Regions from separate parts of the Streptococcus sp. SCPM-O-B-23252 (M501) genome, predicted to be linked through region 1. Evidence: predicted binding sites of a transcription regulator. Region 1 holds the regulator's gene; each other region holds the start of a gene.
The links. Region 1 encodes Rex, which represses fermentation and respiration genes when NADH is low (regulators of the CRP and FNR family bind a similar motif). Its sites were predicted from a motif close to TTGTGAANTANTTCACAA; they were not measured.
Positions count from the first base shown of each region.

Region 2: a site for Rex is predicted at 2,797-2,814, ahead of AC3E6G_RS03655 (formate/nitrite transporter family protein). Genes of this name have one in related genera too.
Region 3: a site for Rex is predicted at 3,302-3,319, ahead of adhP (alcohol dehydrogenase AdhP). Genes of this name have one in related genera too.
Region 4: a site for Rex is predicted at 2,172-2,189, ahead of adhE (bifunctional acetaldehyde-CoA/alcohol dehydrogenase). Genes of this name have one in related genera too.

Region 1 covers NZ_JBYQGS010000001.1:870,042-874,724, forward strand. The annotation lists gene AC3E6G_RS04230 (ribose-phosphate diphosphokinase) at 1-383, shown strand, start outside; gene AC3E6G_RS04235 (cysteine desulfurase family protein) at 393-1,520, shown strand; gene AC3E6G_RS04240 (DUF1831 domain-containing protein) at 1,510-1,857, shown strand; gene AC3E6G_RS04245 (DUF4649 family protein) at 1,857-2,093, shown strand; gene AC3E6G_RS04250 (redox-sensing transcriptional repressor Rex) at 2,186-2,830, shown strand; gene radC (RadC family protein) at 3,019-3,702, opposite strand; gene AC3E6G_RS04260 (porphobilinogen deaminase) at 3,763-4,041, opposite strand; gene AC3E6G_RS04265 (class A sortase) at 4,466-4,683, opposite strand, start outside.
Region 2 covers NZ_JBYQGS010000001.1:746,045-750,727, reverse strand. The annotation lists gene rplL (50S ribosomal protein L7/L12) at 795-1,163, opposite strand; gene rplJ (50S ribosomal protein L10) at 1,240-1,740, opposite strand; ribosomal protein L10 leader region at 1,779-1,914, opposite strand; gene AC3E6G_RS03655 (formate/nitrite transporter family protein) at 1,976-2,773, opposite strand; gene AC3E6G_RS03650 (glucosaminidase domain-containing protein) at 2,953-3,651, opposite strand; gene yihA (ribosome biogenesis GTP-binding protein YihA/YsxC) at 3,798-4,394, opposite strand; partial or broken gene clpX (ATP-dependent Clp protease ATP-binding subunit ClpX) at 4,406-4,683, opposite strand, start outside.
Region 3 covers NZ_JBYQGS010000004.1:17,191-21,873, reverse strand. The annotation lists gene AC3E6G_RS08450 (GNAT family N-acetyltransferase) at 1-80, opposite strand, end outside; gene tsaE (tRNA (adenosine(37)-N6)-threonylcarbamoyltransferase complex ATPase subunit type 1 TsaE) at 83-532, opposite strand; gene AC3E6G_RS08440 (NCS2 family permease) at 656-2,077, opposite strand; gene AC3E6G_RS08435 (Cof-type HAD-IIB family hydrolase) at 2,331-3,143, shown strand; gene adhP (alcohol dehydrogenase AdhP) at 3,431-4,453, shown strand.
Region 4 covers NZ_JBYQGS010000005.1:36,269-40,951, reverse strand. The annotation lists gene adhE (bifunctional acetaldehyde-CoA/alcohol dehydrogenase) at 1-2,077, opposite strand, end outside; gene AC3E6G_RS08950 (acyltransferase family protein) at 2,436-4,253, opposite strand; gene AC3E6G_RS08945 (MORN repeat-containing protein) at 4,243-4,656, opposite strand.

The DNA.
Region 1 (4,683 bases):
TTGCTATCATCGACTACGCCCAAGACGACTCTAGTCGTGACGAGGGCTACATCATCGGGGATGTTAAAGGTAAAAAAGCAATCCTCATCGATGATATTTTAAATACAGGAAAAACCTTCTCTGAAGCTGCAAAAATTGTCCAACGCGACGGCGCTACTGAGATTTATGCCGTTTCAAGTCACGGACTTTTCGTTAAGGGAGCTGCGGAATTACTAGACCAAGCACCGATTAAAGAAATTTTAGTTACAGACTCTGTAGCAACCAAAGAACAAAAACCAAAAAATGTAAAATACATTACTGCAAGCGAATTGATTGGAGAGGCCCTTGTTCGTATCCAAGAGCGTAAACCAGTTAGTCCACTCTTTGCATACCACAAGAAATAAGGTGATGGCGTGATTTATTTTGACAATGCGGCAACCACTCCCCTAAGCCCAGGAGTAATCAAGGTGATGACAGAAACGATGGAAACTAGTTTCGGAAATCCCTCTAGTCTCCACTCCCACGGTCGCCAAGCGAAAAAGATTCTTAGAGATGCTAGGGAATGTGTTGCAACTTGTTTAAAGACCTCTAGTCAACAGATTATCTTCACTTCTGGCGGGACCGAAAGCAATAACACCGTTATAAAGGGCTACTGTCTCAAACATAGACAGCAAGGGAAACATATTATTACCACGGCTATTGAGCACCATGCCGTCCTTGAACCAATTGAGTACTTAGTTAAAGAATATGGATTTGAAGTAACCATCATTCAACCGGTCGATCAAAAAATTCGCCTTGAAGATATTCAAGCTGCACTTCGTCCCGATACTATTTTAGTATCCACTATGTATGCCAACAACGAAACGGGTGATCTCTTACCTATCAAGGCAATTTCTGACCTTTTAAAAGACCATCCTGCTGCTTTTCATGTCGATGCTGTTCAAGCCGTTGGTAAACTTGCTGTAGCCCCTGAAGAGCTTGGAGTTGATTTTCTAACTGCATCGGCCCATAAATTTCACGGGCCTAAGGGAGTTGGACTTCTCTATGCTAAAAAGCCTGACTTCTTCAATCTCTTACACGGGGGTGACCAAGAAGACAAGCGTCGAGCTAGTACAGAGAACTTGATTTCAATTGCTGGAATGGCTCAAGCCCTCAAAGAAGCAACTGATCAGTTAGACGCAAATTATCAGTATATTCAGACCTTATCTAAACGTATCCTAACCGGCCTAGAAGATTTAGATTTCTATCTGAATGGCACAGACTCCAAACTTCCTCATGTCTTGAACATTGGCTTCCCAGGTATCAGCAATGATATCCTACTGCTTCGTTTAGATATGGCAGGGATTTCAGTCTCAACTGGCTCTGCTTGTACTGCGGGGACTGTTCAACCAAGTCACGTCCTTGCAGCTTATTATGGTGAAGATTCCCCTCGCTTGAAGGAATCTATTCGCATTAGTTTATCCGAATTCAATACTTCTGATGAAGTCGATATTTTTATTACAAACATTCATAAAATTTTAGGAGAATTACATGGCATTTGAAACATCTGTCTCATTAACAAACTGTGATTACACATACGCAATCCACCCAAATATCAAGAAATATACCCTACGTGACAATACTTTTACACAAACAAAGGTTGGTAACTACGAATTAAATCGTTTATTAGAAGCTATTCCAAATAGCGGAGATGGCTTTAAGTTAAAGATTATCATCAATAAGGATTTAACAGGATTTAAAATTAACATTACTGACAAGTCAGGCCTTCGTTTGGTAAATATTTTTAAAAATCCAGAAAACAAAATTATCCAACAAAAATTCTACTTCCTCATGGACAGTTTAGTTGAACGTGAAATTTTTGAAAGGATTGAAAACTAATGACCAATGGTCCTGTAGTCCTCACCTATTTGGATGCATACCAAAAAGAACGTCAGGTTAGCTACGATAACATCGATCACTGTCTATTAGCCTTCTCAGGCTGTGTGACCATTCCAGATTCCTATCAGGTTGTTTCTGTTACCTACAAGGAGCATCCCTTACCTTTCACTGGAAAAATCGGTGACTTTTATCGCTATCTGATTCAGTTTGATCAGAGTTTAAGAAATTCCAATTAACAATGAAAACACCTTTTTGGTGTTTTTTTAGTATAAGATAGTTGCTTTTTTCACAAACTTTTTATACAATAGATTTGAAAGGTTGTGATATTGTGAAACAAGATAAGACTAATCCAATTCCTCGTGCTACTGCTAAACGACTCTCCTTGTATTACCGCATTTTCAAACGCTTTAATGCAGAGAAAATTGAGCGAGCAAATTCAAAACAAATCGCTGAAGCCATCGGGATTGATTCCGCAACTGTTCGTCGTGACTTCTCCTACTTTGGAGAGCTAGGACGACGTGGTTTTGGTTATGATGTCAAAAAGTTAATGAATTTCTTTGCTGATCTCTTGAATGATAACTCCATCACCAATGTTGCTATCGTCGGGATTGGAAATATGGGGAGTGCCCTTCTTCACTATCGCTTCCATGAGCGAAACAAAATGAAAATTGTCATGGCATTTGATACGGATGATCATAAGTTAGTCGGCACTAAAAGTAAAGATGGTATTCCGATTTACGGCATCTCCACACTAAAAGAAAAACTTGAGGGACAAGAGATTCAAACAGCCATTTTAACCGTTCCAAGTGTAAAATCTCAAGAAGTTGCAGATTTACTGGTTGAAGCTGGTATCAAGGGAATCCTTAGCTTTTCTCCAGTACACCTAACAGTTCCAAAAGATGTGGTAGTCCAATATGTCGATCTAACCAGTGAATTGCAAACCCTTCTCTACTTTATGCGCAAAAATTCATGATAAGCAAAGAGGCTGGGACAAAAGTCCTAGCCTCTCAATTGTCTTTGGATGATCGAGCAAGACGCAGTGGTTGAGTGGGATCTACTACGCTGATTTCATCAGCTTTTACAGCCCTACTCAACTGTGCGGAGGTGGGACGACGAAATCGAATTCTAACGAATTACCGATTTCTGTCCCACTCTCTTTTTTTATACCAATAAATCTGTTTCTTCCCGGTAGCTATAATAATCATCAGTTGAGACAATCAGATGGTCCAGGAAAACAATTCCTAGACAATTACAGGCTTCAATCATTTGTTGGGTGACACCATCATCATTTTTGCTGGGATGAATGATTCCAGAAGGGTGGTTGTGAACCAAGATTAAAGATGTCGCCATATGCTTGATGGCATAGTGCAAGATTTCTCTCGGTTCTGCAATACTACGATTAACTGTTCCGATAAAAATCACTTGCTGATGGATAATTTGATTTTGGGTATTCAGATACAGGGCCAGTAAATGCTCCTGTTTCTCATGGCCTATTTTTTGCTGCATCATTTTTGCCAGCTTCTGACTACTCATGATTTGTTCCGTTTCAATCACTTCAGAAGTCTGTATTCGTTTCCCTAATTCAATAGCAGCTAACAGCTCAATGGCTTTAACTTTCCCAATTCCTGGAACTTCCTGTAACTCCTGAAAACTCATACTAGCCAGTTCTTTTAAACTCTTTAGTGAGGCCAACAGGTCTTGAGCGATCTCGTAGACTGGTTTATTTTTGTTCCCCGTCCGTAATAAGATGGACAGCAATTCTTGATGACTGAGCTTATCGGGTCCTTCTGTTAGCAAGCGTTCTCTAGGTAAGAGACCTGATTCTTGAAATACAATATGATACATAAAAAACCTCCTCAATTAATAATTCGCAATTGAGGAGGAAAAAGGACGATTCTGTAAAAATTAAATTGGACAAACTACTTCTCTTAGGTTTTCAAGAATTCGAGTTTCTTCATTTGAGAAGTTAATTCTATAGCATTCTTGTACTTGTTCCAAAGACGCAAGGAATTGACGAATTTCATATCGAATTAAGTGTTCTTGATCATTAGGAAGGTTTTCAATGGTTTTGAAGACCTGTTCAACTTCGTAGATTCCCTTGGTAATAAGGCCTGTTTTGGGGAAATCATTGACCAGTAAGCCATAGAAGTTTCTTAACAAAGTATAGATATCTTCTGTGAGCATTCAGTTCCTCCAAACTTCTTTCTATCACTCTTCTATTATAAAATAGAAAGCATGCAAAAATATGTCAGTCAGGTAACATTTCATGACTATCCTCTTACAAGTTGGCAGAAAATTAACAGAAAAAAGAGGTCAAAGACCTCTTTACAGATTGAAAACAAAGTAATTAAAAAAACTTTCCTTAGGTGAGTACGGACGTCAGCGAACTTCGTAGAAGTTCCATGACTAATTATTGAGTCTAAGGTCTCAATAATTCCGAGTGCCTGAATTAACAGTGTTTCAGGCACTTTTCTCACAGCGGAAAGTCTTTCTTCTTCTTAAATGACTAAAAATAAAATTCATTTTTTGAAAATACTCCAGCTGTTTTATGTATAATAACAATTTGTCTACATTCAAAAAAGAGGTCAAAGACCTCTTTTTAAGTTGATTATAATTGCATTTGATTATAAGATTTTGTGAAAGCTTCCAGTATATCTTTTGGTGCTTTTGAGTAATCTACTGAAGTTTCCAAAGTACCTTTTACAATCGTACGATAAGTTGCTGCAGCATCCTCACAAGTCACTAAGGTGATTTCATTAACCCCTTCACGATCTGCAATGACATCGACCCGATCTGGTGTCACTGTCTCAACAGAATTGATGACAT
Region 2 (4,683 bases), 120 kb from region 1:
GCAAATTATTAATCAAGATTAAAATTCAACTTGTAGTTATACACAAAGCATAAATTCTCTGAGTACTTATAATCGAAGTATTTTAAATGATAATTTCGAAAAAACGACCTACTTTAGTTCCATTTTATTTACCCCATTCAATAACAATCTACAAATCAATCTACTTTGATTTTAATTTGTCCCCCTTTACCAATAGCCATAAGTGAAAGAGATAGTGGATGTGTTTCATAGAAAAAATGTATAACATGTAATTAAATAAAGCACTGTTATCCACCATGATAGAAAGAAGCTTATATTCACTCAATAATATATTAAGATTCTGATTATCCGAATCGGCAATTTTCTTTTGGTTTAGTTGGATAATTTTGTTCCGTCTCCTTCTATATGTCAAAGCAATTAGTTAGCAACTCTTCTCACTAGTTAAAACAATTGTCTTGATCTCTAAATGAATTTTCTCCGAGTAAAGGTTAATAGATCAGAAACATAATACAATGGATTGACCATAGGTTTGAAAGGTGAGAATAAACTGTTTTTATATCTCTATTAACCAGTTATAAAATAGTCGAGCATGCCAAAATCATTTTAAAATTTATAAGAAAGCACTATAATTTCTGCATAAGGTAAAACTGATAAAGGAATTATATAGCCTATTTTGTTGTAAAAAAAAATCCCCGCCAAGTTAGATCTTGGCGGGGATTTGGTGGGGAATAACTCCCCTATTTAAGATTTAAATCACCTTAAGCAATTCTTAACCTTAATATACTATGCTTTCGCATTCAATTTACGTTACTCTATTATTTAAGAGTAACTGAAGCTCCAGCTTCTTCCAATTTAGCTTTGATTTCTTCAGCTTCAGCTGTAGCAACACCTTCTTTAACAAGTGCAGGTGCTCCATCAACAAGTTCTTTAGCTTCTTTAAGACCAAGACCTGTGATTTCACGTACAACTTTGATAACGCCGACTTTCTTGTCGCCTGCAGATGTCAATTCAACGTCGAATGAATCTTTAGCAGCACCAGCGTCAGCAGCACCAGCTGCAGCAACAGCTACAGGAGCAGCTGCAGTTACACCAAATTCTTCTTCGATAGCTTTTACAAGGTCGTTCAATTCAAGGATTGAAGCTTCTTTAATTTCAGCAATAATGTTTTCAATGTTCAATGCCATTGTTATTTCCTCCAAATAAGTTTCAAATTTTTTATTTATATTTTTTTGTAGCTAGGCTACGCTGCGTAGCTTAAGATTAAGCTGCGTCTTCTTTGTTGTCTGCAACCGCTTTGACTGCAAGAGCAACGTTGCGCACTGGCGCTTGAAGTACAGAAAGGAGCATAGAAAGAAGTCCTTCGCGGTTTGGAAGAGTTGCAAGAGCAAGAATCTCTTCTTTAGATGCGACAGCGCCTTCGATTGCACCACCTTTGATTTCAAGTGCGTCAGCGTTTTTAGCAAAGTCGTTCAAGATTTTCGCTGGTGCGATAACATCTTCGTTAGAAAATGCTACTGCAGATGGTCCAACAAACACAGATGCAAGATCTTCAAGACCAGCTTTTTCAGCTGCACGACGTAAGATTGAGTTTTTAATAACTTTATACTCAACTTCGCTTCCACGAAGCTCACGACGAAGAACTGTATCTTGTTCAACTGTCAAACCACGAGCGTCTACAACGACGATTGATGCAGCAGCTTTCATTTTCTCAGCTACTACGTCAACTAGTTCCGCTTTCTTAGCAATAATTGCTTCACTCATTAGTGTGTTCACCTCCGTAATTATTTTGCTTGGGGAATTTTTCCAAAAGAAAAACGCGCCCAAACCTAGACACGAAAGTACAATACGCTTCTTTTTACATGATACGTTTTGTCCTCGGTAGGATATTTATGAGTCGAGCTCCCCTACTGTCTTAGGCAGTTTTTTCAAACCGTTATTTAGTTTATCACATAAAAAAAAAGAATGCAAGTATTTTGCAAACTTTTTTTAAAAATAGTTAATCTTTATAGATAGTCTTAGTACGATTGAGCCATGCATAGGCCAAGCCCATAATCACTCCTCCTCCTACCCAGTTACCTACAAAGGTGACAGCATAGTGACGAAGCACATTGAAGAACTCTAAGTGAGGCAAATCTTTCGCAATAGAATTAAAAGTAGCTAATGAGAAAGAAGCAAAGTTCGCTGCGATGTGTTCATTGGTAAGAAATACAAACATATAAATAGCTGACAAAGCCATCAGAACTTTCGCTGTTTCATCTTTAAAGAATAAGTAGGACAAAATAGCTATATTAACAAAGATATTGGCAACAACCCCTTCAAAGAAGACCAATTGATTAGAACGTTGCAACTTCATCTCTACAACCGAACCAAGGAAGCCTTTTGGATTCAGATTTGCAAAAGCACTTGTCTGACTGAAGAGAAATGCGAGGAACAAGGCACCAACCAGATTAAAGAACGTACAATAGAGTAAAATTTCTAAAGCTTTCTTCCAATTAATTTTCTTTAAATAAACACCGGCTGTCAGGTACATCATATTGGAAGTCGTTAACTCACTATTTAAGAAGAGTAAATAAACCAATCCCCAAGCAAAAATAAATGGGAACAAGAAACGACCAGAACCTGGCAAGAAGGTATTGAGCAAATCTGCACCTACAATCCCAACTGCTGTACTCATTGTTAGAAATGCACCCGCAAACATAGAGCGGACAGCATACCGAGCTTTAGAAGCTGTATATAGCTCTTCCTTCTTCTGACATGCTGCTTCTACCTTAAGAACAAAATTTGATTCTCCCATCTGAATCTCCTTATATATTGAATTTGTGAACTTCTTCATTATATCATAGAATAGACTTTCTGAAAAGGTTTTCAGAAAAAATTAGTAAAAATAATGTGTTCTATAAAGAAACGATTTAAAACGATGGAGAGAAAAAACAGACCTTAAAGGTCTGCTTATAATTCAATTTAATTCATATCTTACAAGAAACGATTTGCCCAAGCGATATCCAGGTTCAAGATTTCTTGTGTTGTATATTGTTGGCGATAAGGATTGTAGACAGTACCTTCATAGCCACCATACACACTAGGTGAATCATACTGAGTAAGATTGTAAGTTTCGATGATATGGTTCAATTTTGCATAGTAACTAGTATCAGTAGCATAGACACCCGTTAAGGCAGCTGTAGCATCCTGATAGCTACTTGTATTGCTCTTCCAAGCGCCAGCAAAATGACCTTGTTTCAAAACTGCAACGTAGTCTTGCAATGATTCATAGTAGCTAGGGTATGAACGGAAAGCATCGTTGATGGTATAGGCATTCCCCGCACCATCATCTTCCCAAGTCTGCATCACTGCTGATTGACCTGCATAGCTTCCTTTAATACCAAAAAGGTTATAGTGTGGATAAGATGACAAACCAGATTGACCTGATCCACTTTCTAAGATAGCTTGAGCAATCATAACTGATGCATACAGATCATTTTCTTGACCAAGCTGACGAGCAGATTCACCGATTTGTGAGATGAAAGCTTCTGTTGGATCTGCGTATTGAGAATAAGCCTCATCGTTAGCACCGACGTTTCCTACATGCTCGCTCATTGCTGCCGCTACTGTTCCTGCAGCAACCAGAGCCACTAACGATCCAATCAATTTCGATTTATTTAGTATTTTTTTCAATGTGATAATCTCCTAAAGCTTTAATGAAAACTCTTTAAGATGATTATAGCACAGAAAAACCTTAAAATGTTGAGTTGAATATTACATTTTAATTACAATATCGATATAAATCAAACAAATAAATAACAACTTAGTAATAATACGAATTATTCCGAAAAACTAAAATCAAAAATTGCGTTCCAAGCTTCTTCTACTCCCGTTTTATTAACGGATGAGAAGATGATAAAGGTATCTGATTTATCAAAATCCAACTTCTTCTTGATCATGGATTCATGCTTGTTCCATTTTCCTCTTGGTATTTTGTCAGCTTTCGTGGCAACTAAGATAACAGGGATTTCGTAGTATTTTAAAAATTCGTACATTTGGACATCATCTGCTGAGGGTTCATGACGAAGATCGACTAGGCTGACAACTGCTTTTAGATTATCTCTGGTTGTCAGATACTCCTCGATCATCTTGCCCCATTTCTCACGCTCTTTTTTAGAGACACGAGCATATCCATAGCCAGGTACATCGACAAAACGAAGTTTGTCATCGATATTAAAGAAGTTTAATAACTGTGTTTTCCCTGGTTTTCCAGACGTACGGGCCAAATTCTTACGATTTAGCATGGTATTAATAAAAGAAGACTTGCCGACATTTGATCGACCGGCAAGTGCAACTTCTGGGATATCATCTTGAGGATAATGACTTTTATTGGTAGCGCTCAACAAGATATCTGCATTATGAGTATTTACTTTCATAGAAATTCTTTCTAGGCAGTTTCTAAAATTGGTTTTTCAGTTCCGTTAACTGCTTCTTTAGTGATTCGAACCAGTTTGACGTCTTCTTGACTTGGAACTTCAAACATAACATCCAACATAGTTTCTTCGATGATAGAACGTAAGCCACGAGCACCTGTCTTGCGTTCGATAGCTTTGCTTGCAATTTCTTCAAGTGCTTCGTCATCAAATTCTAATTCAACATCATCAAAGGATAGGAGAGCTTGGTATTGTTTCACCAAGGCATTTCTTGGTTCTTTCAAAATACGAA
Region 3 (4,683 bases), on a different contig from region 1:
ACATCTTTAAAAAAGTCGAGTAAACACTCTGCATCCGAAGCCTCAGCCTCTTTCAAAAAGAGATCCAATACCTGTTCCATCTTCAAGCTCCTACAGAAGTTAGAAATGAGTCCTTTAATTGTTCTGCACGTTCACCGACAGCTGACAAGCATATCTCACGTCCATCACCGTCCTTAAGCAGTTCAACCTTTAAATATCCAGCAGGAAGACTGGTCTCTAACAATTCTCCCCACTCAATGACGGTAACTCCTTCACCAAATAAAAAGTCATCCAAATCAATCGAATCTGGATCGTCTCCAATACGATAGACATCCAGGTGATACAAGGGCAAACGGCCTTCATATTCTCTCACGATAGTATAAGTAGGACTTTTGATCATCTGGCGAATGCCCAACCCTTGAGCAAGGCCTTTTGTAAAGGTTGTTTTCCCTGCCCCCAGATCTCCCGTCAGAATCACGACATCCTGTTTTTCTAAACGTTGACCCAACTGTTTTCCAAGGGCAATCAACTCTTGTTCATTTTGACTTTTCATTCCTCCATTATACCAAAAATAATTGATTATTGCCCACTATTTTTAGTCGATCAACCTTCTGCCTCACCTAAGACAATCAAAAAAAGCTTGGGCTATTTGTCCAAGCTTTCCTCTATGTTCATTCTAATGCAAGGCCATACTGATAAAGTTCAAGATAAACAAGGCATCTAAAATCCAAATCATACTGTGAACTTCTTTGGCTTCACCTTTGACCAATTTGGTTACTGTATAGGTAATAAAACCTGCTGCAATCCCATTTGTGATGGAATAGCTGAATCCCATAAAGATAGAGGTGAAGAAAGCTGGTACAGCTTCTGCCAAATCATCCCAATGGATGTTTTTCAAGCTACTCAACATCATGATCCCAACGATGATCAAAATCGGTGCTGTCGCTGCAGTTGGTACGATGGCAAGAAGGGGACTAAAAATACTTGACACTGCGAAACAGATAGCTACTACAAGGGCTGTCAAACCAGTCCGTCCACCAGCTCCAATTCCTGCAGCTGACTCAACATAAGTCGTCACATTCGAAGTACCTGCAATAGCACCAACAGATGTCGCTACGAGGTCTGAATAAAGGGCTTTATCCAATTTAGCGGATTGATGATTTTCACCATTTGTGGCAACAATACCAACTTTTTCACCAGTTCCAATCAAGGTACCAATCGTATCAAAGATATCTGTCAATGAGAAAGCGAGGATGGCCATCAAGGTTTCAGGAAGACGAGAAGTATTGGTAATCAAGGAACCTAATCCTTCTGAACCAAGTGCAGCTCCAAAAATTTTGCCAAGATCATTAACGGCTGCTCCAAGATGGGTACTACCAAAGTCAATCGTTGAAAGATCAACAATGCCAAACACAATAGCGAGGATTGTTGTCGTAAGGATAGAAAGGATAATTCCTCCTTTAATGCCCTTGATGACAAAGAAAACAGTAATGGCTAAGCCAGCCAAGGCAAGAAGTACTGTCGGACTATTAAAACTAACAAGTCCTGGGACCGCTGCAGAATTTGCTGTAATCGCTACATTCGCTTTGTCAGCCCCTTCTCCTGCCACCGTATAGGTATGCGGATCAATCGAAAACTTCAACAAGCCAGCATTTTTAATTCCAACATAGGCTAAGAAAATTCCGATACCAGCTGAAATAGCTGAACGCAAAGCATTTGGAATTGACTCAATAATCATTTTCCGAACATTAGTTAATGTGATAACCAAGGAAATCAATCCACAAATAAAGACCATTCCCAAGGCTTCTTGCCAAGAATAGCCCATCCCAAATACCACTGTAAAGGTAAAGAAGGCATTCAAGCCCATTCCTGGTGCTTGGGCATAAGGCAGGTTCGCGTAGAAAGCCATCATAAGAGTCCCAACGACTGACCCAATAATGGTTGCCAGAAATACTCCTTGAGCTGGCATTCCTGTTTGGGAGAGCATTTGAGGGTTTACAAATAAGATATAAGACATGGCAAAGAAGGTCGTTAAACCAGCTAATACCTCTGTACGAACCGTCGTTCCGTGTTCAGATAGTTTGAAAAACTTATCCATTTTTCCAATAAACTCCTTAAAAAAAATAAATCTGCTCGCGACTCAATCACGAACAATACAAATATTTTATCAAATATCATTCACTTTTACAAGAGATTCATCTGGATAATCTTTTGTGCCACATCATTTACTATTCGAAAAACTGAAATTTTCCTGTTTATCTGGTATAATGGTAGCATTCTTCTTAAAATATGGCACTTCTATACTCCTCATTTAGAGTAAGAAAAACCATACAAATGAAAGGAATCTTCCTATGAATAAAAAACTAATCGCTGTCGATTTAGATGGCACCTTATTAAATTCTGAGAGCAAATTATCGCCTTATACGATTGAAACCATCCAGAAAGTCAGTGAACAAGGTCACCTGGTCATTATTACAACTGGCCGTCCCTATCGAATGGCAGATCACATCTATAAGGAATTGGGATTGGAAAGTCCCATGATTAACTTTAACGGCGCTCTCACTCATATTCCAAATAAAAAATGGTCAAAAGAACTATCCATGACCCTTGATAAAAAATACCTCCTAGATATGGTCGAGAGAGAAAATGACATCCAGGCGGACTTTATCGCTGGAGAGTATCGCAATAAGTTCTATGTCACCCACACCTACCACCATACTATTGATCCCGCCTTATTTGGGGTTTCTAAAATCTCCTCCAAAACAAAATTCGAAGCTCATAAAGTTACCGAAAACCCAAACGCCATCCTCTTTCAAACACGCGCTGAAGATAAGTATGCTTTAGCCGAAGAAATGCGTGATTACTACCATCACGAGCTAGAAATCAATAGCTGGGGTGGTCCCCTCAACATTCTGGAATGTGCTCCAAAAGGCGTCAATAAGGCCTTTGCCCTCAACTATCTCCTCAAGACTTACGGACTTGATCGGAAAAACCTTATCGCCTTTGGAGACGAACAAAATGATACAGACATGTTGGCTTTCGCAGGAACTGGTTTTGCAATGAAAAACGCCAATCCTGTTCTCCTCCCCTATGCCGATAAACAAACCGAGTATACAAATGATCAGGACGGCGTTGCTCGTCAACTAGAAAAACTCTTCCTATAAATAGAGAAGCGCTTGAATCACCTTTTACAAGAAAGGATTCAAGCTTTTTGTTTTCTCAAACATACGGAACCTTATAGAGACTTTTTCTGAAAACAGTTTAACTGGTTAAGTTTATTTTCAGAAAATTTTCTATGTAAACGCTTGCTAACTGATAAAGTTTGTGATAAAATTAACATAACAAAAATAAAAAAGGAGCCTAGCTCGTTTCATACGATAATGATTCAAGTGATGTTACTTCTCGTTTTATTACCGTCTCTAATTCAACTAAGCTCTTGAGGAGGAAAACTATGAAAGCTGTTGTTGTAAATCCAGAAGGTACCGGTGTTGAAATCGTTGCAAACAAGGAGATGCGCCCATTAGAAACAGGGGAAGCTCTTGTTCAAATCGAATACTGTGGTGTCTGCCACACTGACTTGCACGTTGCTCACGGAGACTTCGGTAAAGTTCCAGGCCGTGTTCTTGGACATGAAGGAATCGGGATTGTTAAAGAACTTGCTCCAGATGTGACAAGTTTAAAAGTTGGTGACCGTGTCAGTGTTGCTTGGTTCTTCGAAGGATGTGGTACTTGTGAATACTGTACAACTGGTCGCGAAACTCTTTGCCGTACTGTAAAAAATGCTGGTTACTCTGTTGATGGAGGAATGGCTGAACAATGTATCGTAACTGCAGACTACGCAGTAAAAGTACCAGAGGGATTAGATCCAGCTCAAGCTTCTTCTATTACCTGTGCCGGTGTTACAACCTACAAAGCTATCAAAGAAGCCAAAGCTGAACCAGGACAATGGATCGTTATCTATGGAGCTGGTGGACTAGGAAACTTGGCTGTTCAATATGCTAAGAAAGTCTTCAACGCTCATGTCATCGCTGTTGATATCAACAATGATAAACTCGAATTGGCAAAAGAAGTTGGTGCAGACTTTGTCATCAACGGTTACGAAGTCGAAGATGTCCCAGGATTGATCAAAGAAAAAACAAATGGTGGAGCTCACTCTGCTGTCGTAACAGCTGTTTCTAAAGTAGCTTTCAACCAAGCAGTAGATTCTGTTCGTGCAGGTGGCCGCGTGATCGCAGTTGGTCTTCCTTCTGAAATGATGGACCTCAGCATTGTGAAAACAGTATTAGATGGTATCCAAGTCATCGGTTCTCTTGTAGGAACTCGTAAAGATTTGGAAGAAGCCTTCCAATTTGGTGCAGAAGGCTTGGTCGTTCCAGTTGTTCAAAAGCGTCCAGTAGAAGATGCTGTCAAAGTCTTTGACGAAATGGAAGCCGGAACCATTCAAGGACGTATGGTACTTGACTTCACCAACTAATCAACTCAACCTATTAGACCAGCCCAAATAGGCTGGTCTTTTTTAGTTTCTCACAAACAGGACCTGCAAGGGGTTGCTATATTTTTATTTTACCTATTAGATCCTACTACTACTCTTTTCAGAAACATAGAATCCCCTTCGTTCCCCTCTTGTCAAGGAATTCCAAAGGATTTTCGAATTTTATAGCCAAATAAGTCTGCTAGCAAGCGACCTCAGATGTTAACAATTTA
Region 4 (4,683 bases), on a different contig from region 1:
CTTGAAGAGCAAGACCATCAGTGTAGTCGCTAGCCATTTGTGATACGTAAGCTTCAGTCGCGTGAGTCAATACGTCCATACCAGTATCAGCCGCAACAGATCCAGGAACTGTCAATACCAAGGCAGGGTCTACAATGGCAACCGTTGGAGTCAATGAGTAGTCTGCGATTGGGTATTTACGGTTGTTTGCTTTATCAGAGATAACGGCAAATGGAGTTACTTCAGATCCTGTACCAGATGTTGTTGGGATCGCGATGAATTTAGTTTTCTTACCAAGCAATGGGAATTTGAAGGCACGTTTACGGATATCCATGAATTTTTGTACAAGGTCACGGAAGTCCACTTCTGGTTGTTCATAGAAGAGCCACATTACTTTAGCCGCATCCATTGGAGATCCACCGCCGAGAGCGACGATAGTATCTGGTTTGAAGGCACGCATGATCTCTGTACCACGTTCAACAGTTGTGATATCTGGATCTGGTTCAACGTCTGCAAAGATTTGGTAAACTACCTTGTTGCGACGAAGGTCAAGCTGTTCGATGATACGATCAAGGAAACCAAGCTCTACCATAGCGTGGTCTGTAACGATCATGACACGTTCAACGTCACGACATTTTTGTAGGTATTCAATTGAATCACGTTCAAAGTATGTTTTTGAAGGAAGTTTCATCCATTGCATGTTATTTCTCCGGCGTCCGACTTTTTTGATATTCAAGAGGTTGATGGCACTAACGTTGTCCCCAACAGAGTTACGTCCGTAAGAACCACATCCAAGTGTCAATGATGGCAAGAAGGCATTGTAAACATCCCCGATACCACCGAAAGTCGAAGGAGAGTTGCAGATCACACGAATGGCTTTAACTGCTTTACCAAATTCTTTGGTCAATTCTTCGTCAGCTGTATGGATGGCAGCTGAGTGACCAAGACCGTTGAATTCAACCATTTGACGAGCTTTGTTAATTCCGTCTTCACGGCTTTCAGATTTCAAGACAGCGATGACTGGTGACAATTTTTCACGAGTCAAAGGCTCTTTTTCGCCAACTTCTTTACATTCTGCCGCAAGGATATTGGTTCCTTCTGGAACTGAGAAGCCAGCTTGTTCAGCGATCCATGCTGCTGGTTTCCCAACGATGTCCGCATTCAATTTCGCACCCGCACAGTTTTTGCTGTTAGCTTTTACACCAAAGCAGAACTCTTCAAGAAGGGCTTTTTCTTTTTTGTTGACGAAGTAAGTGTGGTAAGATTTGAATTCTTCAACAAACTCATCGTAGATTTCTTTATCGATGATGACCGCTTGTTCAGACGCACAGACCATACCATTGTCAAATGATTTAGACATGACGATATCGTGTGCAGCTTGGCGGATGTTAGCTGATTTTTCGACATAAGCAGGAACGTTTCCGGCACCGACCCCAAGAGCTGGTTTACCGCAAGAATAGGCAGCTTTCACCATTGCGTTACCACCTGTTGCAAGGATAGTCGCAATCCCTTCGTGGTTCATAAGGGCACTGGTTGCTTCCATAGATGGTTGCGTGATCCATTGCACACAGTTTTCAGGAGCTCCTGCTTTAATCGCTGCATCGCGGACGATTTGTGCCGCATGAGCAGATGATTCTTGCGCTGATGGGTGGAAAGCAAAGACGATAGGGTTCCGTGTCTTCAAGGAAATCAATGCTTTAAAGATTGCTGTTGAAGTTGGGTTGGTTGTAGGTGTGATCCCGCAGACTACTCCGACTGGCTCAGCAATCAAGGTCAAACCAGTGACATCATCTTCTTGAATGACACCAACTGTCTTGGTGTGACGCATGTTGTTTACAACGTGCTCACAAGCGAACAAGTTCTTAGTCGCCTTGTCTTCAAAGACTCCACGACCAGTTTCTTCATAGGCATGAAGAGCGAGCTCACCGTGAGCGTCAAGAGCAGCTACAGATGCTTTCGCCACAATGTAGTCTACTTGCTCCTGATCCAATTTGCGCATTTCTTCAAGCGCTACGAGCGCTTTTTGCACCAACTCGTCTACATGTTTTTCAGCAGCGAGTTTCTTTTCTTCAGGTGATTGAGTTTTTTTATCAGCCATTTGATGCTTTCCTCCAATGTTTGAAACCCTTATCCTTTTCCGGAACTTTTTCCTGTTTTCAGAAACTTTCAAGAATAGTGTAAGAAATTTCGATTTGTTAATTTTTTCACAATATTATTGTACTCTATTTTAGAAAATTTGTAAATAGTTTCACAAAGATTTTTTTAACTTTTTATCATGAATCCTCCTTCTCCTTCTATACAGGAGTATTTTCAAGAAAAAATTGAAGAATTTTTTTGAGAAAGCACTTCAATTTCACAAACAAATATTTTCACGCATTTTTTGTAAGCGTTTTCTTAATTTTACTAAAAAAAGCAATTTTCTTCAAGTGAAAATTGCTTAAGTCGTTTAGTAATTTTTACGGCTTAACTGGCCCCCGATTTGCTTGATCAACTGCTTCTTTTACGACGTTAGCGTATAGATTTCCCCCAACATCGATGGAGCCATCTGATTCTAAACCAAAGTGGACACTATCCGTTCCAGCCCAGATAGCTGGATTTTCGACAGCAACTTGATGCCAGTCCGCTACATAGACATAATCGTATTTTTTAGCTAACTCTAGCTCATACTTTCGAGTCTGAACGGTGACGCTCTTGCTATCATTTGCTTCACGTCCATCATATGGGGTCACAAAGATTAAGCGATGTCCTTTTGGTAGTTCTTGAACAAACTTATCCAACAATTCTTGATAATTATTAGAAGAGTTAGTTCCAAGTGCGATCACCACGTTCTTGAGCAAGACTCTATTGGCAATATCCGTTTCATATACCTTTAAGCCTGAGTCCAGATTGCGACTCACCAAAGCATCTAGTTGGATATCTGGCAGAACTTGTTTCAGATAATCTGATGCCCGGAGGTTTACAGAATCTCCGATCATGGTCACGCCATCTGATACATTGTAGGAAGTCGCTGAAGCATTGTCAACTTGGGCACGCGTGATCTGCATCTTGCTGTCGGATTGACGAAGCCCTTCGGTAATCAGATTTTCATCAAAGGCTCCGACGCGTGGCGCAAAGAGTGCAATCCCAAACATGAGCAAGGTCAAGGGAATCGCGCTGTAAAAGAGTGGTTTCGTGAAACTTCTGAGATCCATCGAGATTCCAAAAATCTTCGGTTCACGTCCAGCTAAGGTTGGTTCAATAATATAGAAACTCAAGGCAGCAAGACTAAATGATACAAGCGCTGTTAGTAGAGAAGCCCATCCATTGGTCATTAATTGAGAAAAGATGATGTAAAATGGCCAGTGGAAGAGATAAACCCCATAACTTGTATCTGCAATAAAGGTAATCACTGCTGGTTCTTTTTGATCTGGTGTCTTTTCATGAAGGACACGCGTCATCACAATCATCACAGATGCAGCAAGAGTTGCTACTAAAAATCCAAATAAATAGGTCCAAACACTATCAAATGGAAGAATAAATGTCAAGACCAACAAAACTAGAAAAGCACCCGCTAAAATCGTTAACGTCTTCTGTAGAGATAGCTTCTTCACTAATTGAGTAAGATTTGGGCTGGTCGTTGTAATCCCTGTCACTGTCGCTAAAGCACTCCCCACAAAGAAAGGAAAGACGTGAGCGATACTAGAAAAATAGACATTGGACAAATTCTTGGTGACCAGCGCTCCGACAAAGAAGGTCAGGAAGGCCACCAAAAAGAGACCTGTCGACGACAGGAAGATATAGCCTCTATATTGGCCAACTGACTTAGCTTTTTTACCCAAAAACCAAGCCAAAAGAGCCCAGAGGACGTAGTAATGAACTTCAAGAGCCAAACTCCAAGTATGAATGAAAAGATGGGGGATGAACTGACTTTCGTAACTTCCGCCACTTAACATCTCATAGAAATTGGTCACAAAGCCAAAGACGGCAGCAATCTGTGTCCCAAGCCCAGCAATAAAGTCTCGTCTGACCAAGAAGGTAAAAGGCATGACCAGCAAGACCATAAAGACTAAAGGTGGGACAATCCGGTAGAAGCGTCGTCTAAGGAAGCCCTTGAGATCAATTTTTTGATGACGGGCAAACTCATCGATCAGAAGAGCCGTGATCAAAAATCCTGAGAAAGTAAAGAAGATATCTACTCCAATAAATCCACCAGGAAAAACCTTTTGGAAGAAATGGTAGAGAAGAACGAGAAGAAGTCCCGTTATCCGTACCAATGAAAACCATTTAATTCGCATTTTGATAAATTCCTTGTTTAAACGTTCCCTTATAGACGACATTTTGTTCTGTCGTCAAGGTTCCCTGTCCTTCTGGTTGACCATTGACAAATTCACCTTCATATTTCCAACCAGCCTTGGCTGTAAAGGTTCCATAACCACTAAAGGTTCCATTGACAAAATTGCCCTTGTAGGTGTCCCCATTCTCAAAGGTCACCGTCCCTTGGCCATTCATCTTGCCTCGGACGACACTTCCGTCGTAGCGAATAGCTCCCTTATCGAGGGTCAACACACCTCCGAAAGGAATGGAGGAAAGAAATACCCACAAAGCAGACAGAACAATAATCCCCAAGGACAATCGTTCAATATTCTCTCTCGTAACATAGACCTTATAGGTCTCAAATAATTCTTTTATTTTTTCCATACTCTGTTCATTCTTTTTATCTTCAGC